3 regions of the Pseudoalteromonas sp. NZS71 genome follow, and region 1 is predicted to be linked to each of the others. Evidence: predicted binding sites of a transcription regulator. Region 1 holds the regulator's gene; each other region holds the start of a gene.

Region 1 (3,289 bases):
TCAATGTGATCTTTTATATCGCCAAGCACTATAGGGCTGCCTTTAAGTGCAGGAAATACACCCGGTAACCCCATGCCAGTAGGCTGATGACATGCAGCACAATTGGCCATATATACTTGTTCGCCTAAAGTCATTAATTCTTCTTTTGGGAGGGTTTTATCAAGTAATGCGGCATCTGCTAATGCTGCTTTTTGTTTAGCTTGCTTTGCATCTGCAAGCCACGTTTTAAAATCAGCCTCAGATTTAGCGACCACCACAACAGGCATAAAGCCATGATCTTTACCACACAACTCAGCACATTGGCCTCGGTAAGTACCTTCTTCGTTTATGTTCGTCCATGTTTCGTTTATAAAGCCGGGATTCGCATCTTTTTTAACTGCAAAATCAGGTACCCACCAAGAGTGAATAACATCGTCAGAAGTCATTAAAAATCGTACTTTTTGATTTATTGGCAGTACAAGAGGCTTATCAACCTCAAGTAAGTAGTTAGGATTTTTATCTGCAAGGTTCGCGATTTCATCTTGCGGGGTAGATAAAATAGAGTAGAACTCTACATCTTCACCCATATATTCATAATGCCATTTCCATTGCGAGCCTGTAATTTTAATAGTGAGATCAGCTTTGCTGGCATCTTCCATTGCAATTAGGGTTTTAGTGGCTGGTACTGCCATAGCAATTAAAATAACAAACGGGATTGCAGTCCAAAGTATTTCTACTTTAGTGCTTTCGTGAAATTGGGCAGGTACAGCCCCTTTAGATTTGCGGTGATGAATAAGTGCCCAAAACATAATTGCGAACACTATCACCCCAATCACACAACATATTATAAATATGGTCATGTGCAGCTGATATACATTATTGCTTATATCGGTTACGCCTTTGCGCATATTGTATTGGCTGTTAGCCAAAACTGGGTGCGAAAAAACACATAATATAAGCCACAAGGTAGAGGTCAGTTTACCCATGTGACGGCTCCTTTGATGCTATTGCGAATGCAAAGCGAAGAGGCATACGGCTTAAACGCCAATTCGTTATTTTTATTTTTTTAGCCAATCTTATTTAATATTGATTGGTTTTGCTGCGCCAACAACGAGTTTGTGTATATTGTGTGTTCTCAAAACTAAAAAGCTGTGAGTTATTATTAGCTCAGCACATTAACAATTAGCTAAAAAACGAACAACAAGCAAGTTTTAGTATAAAAAACAATCAGGTGATATTGAATAATTAATAAAAAATCGGTAATCAACTGGGCAACAGGAAGTTCAAGATATGAGCAAAACAAAGGGGTTTAACGCATTCGGAGGAGGAAAATATAAGTGCAAAAAAGTTTACAGCTTAAATAGTCAGTGGGCTGTTTACGCCCTATTTTTTAGTACAAATTTTAAAACAAAAATGCGTACTAATTAGTACGCATTTATAAAACTGCTTGTTTAAAAGCTATTTTTAAAGTCACATCCAATCAGCGTTTCTTATAACGCCAACGGCTAAGCCTTCAATATTAAAAGACTCATTCTCAAGATCTACTTCAATAGATTCAAAATCGTCGTTTTCAGCATGAAGTAATACTTTACGACCCGCTTTCTCAAGACGTTTTACAGTTACGTCTTCGTCTAGGCGGGCAACAACAACTTGCCCGTTTTCAGCGGTTTGAGTACGATGTACAGCAAGTAAATCACCATCCATAATACCAATATCTTTCATGCTCATACCGTTAACGCGTAGTAAAAAATCTGCAGCCGGTTTAAACATTAATGGATCGATTTTGCAGTGACTTTCAACGTGCTCTTGCGCCAAAATAGGTGAACCAGCAGCAACACGCCCTATAAGCGGTAAACCTAATTGTTCTGGCTCTTCTTCTTCAATTAACTGAATACCACGGCTTGCACCTGGTTTCATTTTAATTGCGCCTTTTTTAGCAAGTGCTTTTAAATGTTCTTCAGCAGCATTGGCACTTTTAAAACCTAATGTTTGCGCTATTTCAGCACGTGTAGGAGGCATACCAGTGTCTTTAATAAAAACTTTAATTAGTTCGAGTATTTGAGCTTGGCGGTTCGTTAATGGTCGCATACAACTGGTTTTCCATACAGTACATTTAACTGTGAGTATATACAGTTAAATAAAAATCGCAAATTTAAATTAAGCCTTAAAATAGCTAAAGTAATTTCACTTGTGTACATTTTAGGGATATAACTAAAGCTAAGTTTATAAATGATTAAAAATGCAAAGGAGACATTATGAGTATTTGGTACCAGCCCATCACCTTAGAGCTGTGCAAGCAGTTAGAACAAGGCATTAATGGCCAAGGAACATTAATGAAAACTATGGGGATAGAAGTCACAGAAATTGGCGATGATTATCTGGTTGCCACAATGCCGGCAATTCCTGAGCATCATAACCCAATGGGGATGGTTCACGGCGGTGCTAACGTTGTACTTGCCGAAACAGTTGCCAGCTATGCCGCTAACTTTGTTGTCGATTTTACTAAATTTTACTGTGTAGGGCAGGAGATTAGCGCAAGTCATTTAAAAGCATCTCGCAACGGCACTTTAACAGCAACGGCAAGAGCGTTTCATATTGGTAAACGTAGTTCAGTATGGGAAATAAAAATTACAAATAGCCGCAATGAGCTGTGCTGCGTATCAAAAATGACCGCAGCAGTCGTAGAGCGAAGATAGTTACTTTTCGATTGGGTAAATGGTAATTTCCATACCCGCACCAATCGCAGATATACGCAATAATGTATCTGCATCTAAGGCTTGATTAAAGCACTTAGGAGAAGTCCCTGATTCAAAACCAATATCAAACGTTCTACGTGAACAGCTTAACCATTGCTTTAGCGCGTTACGCGAACACGATTCAATAAGCTCACATATATGGTTTATGGCTTTATCAGGTGTGCTCACCTCACCTGTAGCTTCAATACGCGCTAGTTGACGGTATTCGTCTTTGTCATAATGTAAAATCGTCGCGACTTTTTTCAAGTCCGCCACTAGCAAACTAATATCTTGCTTTGATTCAAGCTCAAGATCTACATTTAAAAATTGAATTTCCGACATCGTTTCGTATTTATCCTCTAATAATTTCATTGCAAACTTTAACGCAGTTTTACCGTTATACCAAATCAACTATGCTCTATTAACCACTTTATATGGATATTTCGCAGCTTTTAAGTATTTTTTAGCATTTAAAGCTAGCTGGATATCAAACATTCAGCTCAATTAAACAGATAAGTCATGTTAGGAATTTAAGTGTAATCTTTTTTATTTTTAAATGATTACAGTAAGCTATA
Region 2 (3,289 bases), on a different contig from region 1:
ATAAGCCGGTACCATTTGTGCAAGCGGTGCAAAAAACATCATTAGTAAAAAGCAAATGCCTACAACTACAGCTGTTAAGCCAGTACGTCCGCCAACAGATACACCAGCAACCGATTCTATATACGATGTAGTCGTAGACGTACCTAGCATCGCACCTGCAATTGTTGCTGAGCTATCAGCACTTAATGCGCGCCCTAAACGAGGCATGTTACCTTTTTCATCAGCTAAACCTGCTTTTTGAGTTACCGCAACTAATGTACCCGAAGTATCAAAAAGATCGACAAACAAGAAAGCAAAAATAACACTCATCATTGATATATCAAAAGCGGCTGCAAAATCTAGCTGCATAAAAGTAGGCATTATTGATGGTGGCATAGCCATAACACCGTGATATTCAACAAGCCCCAAACTTAAAGCAATGCCAGTCACTAATAAGATACTAATAAGTACGCCACTTTTAAAATCGCGATATAAAAGCGCTGCAATTACAAAAAAGCTTAATATAGCCAATAACGGTCCTGGAGAAGTAATGTCGCCCAACTGCACTAATGTTGCCGGGCTTGAGACGATAATGCCTGCATTTTTAAGGGCAATTAATGCTAAAAAAGCACCTATACCCGTTGCGATTGCTCGCTTGAGCACCAGAGGTATGGCATTAATAATCCACTCTCTGACTTTAAATAAGCTTAAAAACAAAAATATACAACCCGACATAAATACAGCCCCTAACGCGGCTTGCCAGGTATAACCCATTCCTAATACGACACCATACGTAAAAAAGGCATTTAGTCCCATACCAGGCGCTAATGCTAATGGATAGTTAGCCCATAAACCCATTATAAAACAGCCTATCGCAGCTGCTATACATGTCGCTACAAATGCAGCCCCTTGATCCATCCCAGCCTCTGCGAGCATAGCCGGGTTTACAAATACAATGTATACCATAGTTATAAAGGTAGTTAGGCCAGCAACGCATTCGCGTTTAACTGTTGAATTATTTTCGCTCAGTTTAAATAAGGCTTCGAACATAATAAACTTGTGATAGTAAAAAGTGGCGAGATTTTAACATAAAAATTATCTTTTACAGGACATTTTACCTTGCTATATACTAAACTGTTAGAGTAGTTAAAATAATAAATGAACCAATATGCTTAAAACAACACCTTGTGAGCAAGACTTAGAGCAACAGCTAGATAATATTTTAGGTTTTGTTACTCAACCCGAAAATACCTCTGTGCCCGTTGATAATAAAAAAGATGAGCAAAGTACGTTAAATAAAGCCCTATATTATTTAAAAAATAATCAAGCTCCATTGGCTGCAAAATGGATGCGGCTTGCTGCAATGGCGGGAAACCATAGAGCACAGTTTTATTTAGGTTTATTCTTTGTGAAAGGTGAAGGCGTGCCACAAAGTGTATTTCATGCTGTAGCTTGGTTAAGCTTAGCAAGTAGCCAAGGGTACGCCCCTGCCACTGCAGCGGTTACAGATATACGCAAACATATCGAAACTAAGCGATTTAAAGATGCTCAATGTTATGCGGCAAGTTTGTACGAACAAATCCACCAACTCCAGTTTTCTCATATGATCCCTCGCACGAGTGAAAACACATAAGCTAACCATGATAGAAGTACTGTATGCAGTGTAAAAAAATACTGTATATGGTTACAAAGATAATCCTATACAGTATAAAACCCCAAAATGAAGACACTGCTCAAAAATTTATTTTTAGAATACCTTCTCAAAAATAATTCCATAACAAGCTGATTAATAAAGAATTATAAATCAAAAAAATAAAAACAATGATCAAAAGCTGAATAACTGTACAAATAAATAGCATAAAAGGCTTGCACGAAAGCACTGTATAAACTACTGTATATAAATACTGTATAAAAACCCAGTGAGTGAAATTATGTTACAGCCTATTACCGTAAGAACAGTTAAAAGTTACCAACAAGATGAGCAAAGCGATTGCGTGAATTTGATTCAAATTGAAGATGAAATTTCAGCGACCTTTGAGCTTTTAAAAGTATTACACCAATACAATAGCTCTAATGCATGGACGTTACTAATTGCTCCAGATCACGTACCTAGCAAAGCTTTACTTGACTCATGCTCTATTGATACAAGTAAATTACTTGTTATTAGACAAAAGCACCTAGTAAATTTAGAGTATGTATTAAATTCTGCATTACATAACGGAAACTTTGCAGCGGTAATTACCTGGACCGATATAGTTAATAACCAACTACTTACGAATCTATCGTTCGATTTAAGTAAAACGAATACAAAACTATACTGTTTTACTAAAAAGTCTCAAACAACAGAGATATCACTCGCCCAATAAGCTTGTTAAACTAATGTTTTAGACTTTGTATTATTATTATGACTTCACTCAATACCACATTATGTTTTTGCAGCAGTGGGCACAATTATGCCGATTGCTGCGAGCCGCTTCACTTATCTGTTAAACAGGCTGATTCTCCTGAACAACTTATGCGCTCACGATTCAGCGCTTATGTTATTAAAAATGCAGAATATGTTTATCAAACCTACGCAAAAGAAAAACAAGCTGAAAATCCGGTTAAAGAAATCAATGATTTTGCTAACAGCTGTCGATTTATAAATCTTGATGTAATTGGGTCAAGCCATGATGGCGATACCGGTACTGTAGAATTTAAAGCCCAATATTTTTATCAAAACTTATTTTGTGAGCTTCACGAAAAATCGCAGTTTATTAAAGAAAACACTCAATGGCGTTATTTAGATGGCACTATATATCCTGTTGAAGATATTAAAGTGGGCAGAAATGATGACTGCCCATGTGGTAGCAATAAAAAGTACAAAAAATGTCATAGCGTGTAATAAATAATCTTATTTAATATTTATCACCTACAAGGTGTTTTTAAGTGGCAAAGTGATTTATTAGCTAGCTAAACTTAAAAACACACTTGGTTACGGCCTTGCATATTGGACTCATACATTTTTTCATCTGCGATCTGCAAGGTGTTTTTGTTATTTACGTACGGTTGTAGGGTTGCACCGCCAATACTAATAGTCACAAAGTCATATTCTGAATATCTGTGTAATATTCCTAAATCGACCACATTTTGTTTAATTTTATCAGCAACACAAATTGCACCTTCAGTGCTTGTATGCGGTAGAACAACTACAAACTCTTCGCCGCCGTAACGCGCAACAAAATCGGTTGGCCTTTGCAAACTATTAGTAATAGTTTGTGCAACAAGGTTTAAAACCGTATCGCCTTGCACATGACCATAAAGATCGTTG
Region 3 (3,289 bases), on a different contig from region 1:
TCGTTTTTTTACTTGAAGTGACCGCCCTTTTCTTTCAATACCAAATGGGATTGGCGCCTTGCATAATGTGCATATATCAACGTACAGCCGTACTGGGTCTATTAGGCGCAGGAATCGTAGGTTCGACTAAACCACAGAGCAAAGCAGTTCGTATATTAGCGTATGTAATTTGGGGTGTATCGAGTGTTTGGGGATATTTAATTGCTCGCGAGCATATTGATATGCAAACCACCACAGACCCCTTTGCATTTAGCTGTGAGTTTGAACCAAACTTCCCATCGTTTATGCCGCTACATGAATGGATACCTAGCTTTTTTCAGGCGACCGGGGATTGTGGAAATATAGATTGGCAGTTTGTTGGTTTGAGCATGCCTGCTTGGATGGAAATTATATTTGGGATTTTCTCACTAACACTATTTATTATAGTTATTGGCCGTTTATTAATTAAAAAGTCGATTTGATATGTTTACATTTTTTTCAAGCCAATTAGATGAGCTTAAACATCTAAAAGTACGCAAGCGCCAAGACGTAATAGCACTTTCTTTAAGTATGTTATCGCCAACTGATAAAGTGTTACTGCGTATTATTAAATTAATATTACTAAGTCCACTATTTTTAATATTCACGGTATTTAAAGGTTGGATATTAATCCCGTTTTTGATACTCGGCGGACTTTGCTACCCACTTTTAACAACACCTATTGAAATCAACTTTGCTAAAAAACACTTAAGCGATGCATTAAAACAATTTAATCAGGGCGCATAGCGCCCTGATTGTTATCTACTGCTATTAAAGTGAAATTTTCCCCTCTAATTTGGCTAATAGTTTTTTACCAATTCCTTTAACTTGCGATAAATCACTAACGCTTTTAAATTCGCCGTTTTCTTCACGGTAATCCACAATTGCCTGCGCTTTTTTCTTACCTATACCTGGTAGCTTAGCAAGCATCTCTGCATCAGCATTATTTATACTAATTGTCTCAACTTGAGGCATTTGCTTAGTTACTTCCGATAGTTGTGCATATACGGTAGTTGCAGGTAGTAAGCATAATAAGCTTATTATGAATAAATTTTTTAACGTTTTCATCAAACTTGTCCCTATTCTTCTTTTCTTAATTTTGAATGTTGCTCAGGAAAACCAAAAAGTAAGGAACTGAAAAGCTCATCATTTAAAGTGTACCTAAACGCATTATCACTATGATCCGAAATCCTGAAAATGCAGCTGGTACAACAAGTGATTGCTTAACTAAAGTAAAGTTACCGTTTTTTGTCAAATTTAAGACACCTAAAAATTAATACTTCGCGCTTGCAAATTTACGCCCAAACCATTACTGTACATAAAAACAGTAATCTAATGGTTTTTACAAACCACGGTGCCAAGCAATTTTGCAGGAGAAATCATGGCTGTTGTTGTTAAATATGTTGTAGAACGAAACGGAGTCGAGCGTATGACGTTTACTACCAAAAAAGAAGCTGATGCTTATGACAAGATGCTCGATATAGCAGAATCACTTGAGCTAATGCTAGAAAAGGTAGACGTACCGCTTAGTGAGCAACAAATTGAATCACTTGCTTTAGAAATAGCGAAAAGCAAAGATGACTTTATGACCATATTAAAGGGCGGCAAAGATCCAGTTGTTACCAAAGCGCCAGCAAAAAGTAAAAAGTCAGATAACGTTGCGTCAATTGAAGATAACAACGATAAAAAAGCAAGTTAACTCGTAGATTGCCCTCTCCTCGGACGGGACAAACTAAATAAAAAAGGGAGCAACTTAGTTGCTCCCTTTTTTATTATACCAATTCGCTTAATTAAGTGATCTATTTTGAGGGTGGAAAAACGTGTTGATAGCTAGGCAAAAAATTGATATTTAGTTGTTCTAAATGATAATTTTTTAACGCCGGTAGCAACACGTTTAGCACCGCAAAATGATTAAGTATTATCGCGGATTGGTATTACTTACTACTCATTTTAAAATGAATAGTAATTGCTATTTAAAGCTCTTTTTCTACTTCATCAAATAAAGCAGTGATGTTTTGCTCTGGCTCTTTTGTTACTAAGCTAACAACAACAATTGCGATACTCGCTAAAATAAAGCCAGGTACTATTTCATACATAAAGCTACTTAAACTTTCACCATTAATAGTAAACGGACCATAAATCCAAACAAGCACTGTAAACGCACCTACTAACATACCAGATAAGGCGCCAGCAAAATTCATACGTTTCCAATAAAGGCTAAACAATACAAGAGGTCCAAAAGCAGCACCAAAGCCTGCCCATGCATTACTTACTAGGTCTAAAATAGAGCTATCTCTATCGTACGCTAAATAAATTGCAAACAGGGCAACAAATGCAACGCTAATTCGACCAACAGTAACTAATTCAAAGTCGCTAGCATCTTTACGTAAAAATGTTTTATATAAATCTTCAGTCAATGAACTTGAGCTTACTAGCAATTGCGATGAGATAGTACTCATGATAGCAGCCAAAATTGCAGCTAGTAAAAAGCCAGCAATAAGTGGATGGAACAATAACTCAGAAAGAATTAGGAAAATCGTTTCAGGATCTTCAACTACAATATTATTCTCATAAGTATAAGCAGCACCAAATATACCAGTACCAACAGCACCAAGGGCAGCAACAATCATCCATGTCATACCAATACGGCGAGCTTTAGGCATATCCTTAACACTACGTACCGACATAAAACGAACGATGATATGTGGTTGACCAAAATAACCTAAACCCCATGCCATTGCAGAAATAATACCTAATGCAGAGCCTGCTCCAATCCAGTTAAGCATATCTGGATTTACACTATGTAAAGTAGATTCTAGAGGTTGTTCAAGTAAAGAGTATGCAACGGTAGGCACTAGAATCAGCGCGATGAACATAATACAACCTTGCACGAAATCAGTTAAGCTAACCGCTAAAAAACCACCAAACAAAGTGTATAAAACAACGACACCCGTTGTAATGTATAAACCCACTTCATAACTTAAACCAAATGAGCTTTCAAACAATTTTCCGCCGGCTACAACACCAGATGACGTGTAAAGAGTAAAGAAGACTATAATCACAACAGCTGATACAACACGTAATAAGTTTGACTTATCATTGAAGCGATTTGAGAAGTAATCTGGGATTGTTATAGAGTCATTTGCTTTTTCAGTGTACACACGTAATCTAGGTGCAACTAACAGGTAATTTAACCAAGCACCAATCACCAAACCAATTGCTATCCATGTACTACTAAAACCAGTAACAAACATCGCACCAGGTAGGCCCA

What was found. The regulator LexA, encoded in region 1, represses DNA repair genes until DNA is damaged. The targets are predictions, from matches to a motif close to TACTGTATNNNNATACAGTA.
Region 2: I6E85_RS16265 (SulA-like leucine-rich domain-containing protein) is a predicted target of LexA. The motif match lies at 1,869-1,888, and genes of this name have one in related genera.
Region 3: I6E85_RS02165 (YebG family protein) is a predicted target of LexA. The motif match lies at 1,329-1,348, and genes of this name have one in related genera.

Annotation. Positions count from the first base shown of each region.
Region 1 covers NZ_JADYWS010000040.1:11,520-14,808, forward strand. The annotation lists gene coxB (cytochrome c oxidase subunit II) at 1-965, opposite strand, end outside; gene lexA (transcriptional repressor LexA) at 1,450-2,067, opposite strand; gene I6E85_RS19245 (PaaI family thioesterase) at 2,235-2,675, shown strand; gene I6E85_RS19250 (hypothetical protein) at 2,676-3,056, opposite strand.
Region 2 covers NZ_JADYWS010000026.1:66,816-70,104, forward strand. The annotation lists gene I6E85_RS16255 (NCS2 family permease) at 1-1,029, opposite strand, end outside; gene I6E85_RS16260 (tetratricopeptide repeat protein) at 1,148-1,612, shown strand; gene I6E85_RS16265 (SulA-like leucine-rich domain-containing protein) at 1,911-2,345, shown strand; gene I6E85_RS16270 (YchJ family protein) at 2,384-2,863, shown strand; gene I6E85_RS16275 (diguanylate cyclase) at 2,938-3,289, opposite strand, start outside.
Region 3 covers NZ_JADYWS010000002.1:229,582-232,870, reverse strand. The annotation lists gene dsbB (disulfide bond formation protein DsbB) at 1-461, shown strand, start outside; gene I6E85_RS02175 (DUF6170 family protein) at 463-765, shown strand; gene I6E85_RS02170 (helix-hairpin-helix domain-containing protein) at 790-1,086, opposite strand; gene I6E85_RS02165 (YebG family protein) at 1,400-1,717, shown strand; gene putP (sodium/proline symporter PutP) at 1,992-3,289, opposite strand, start outside.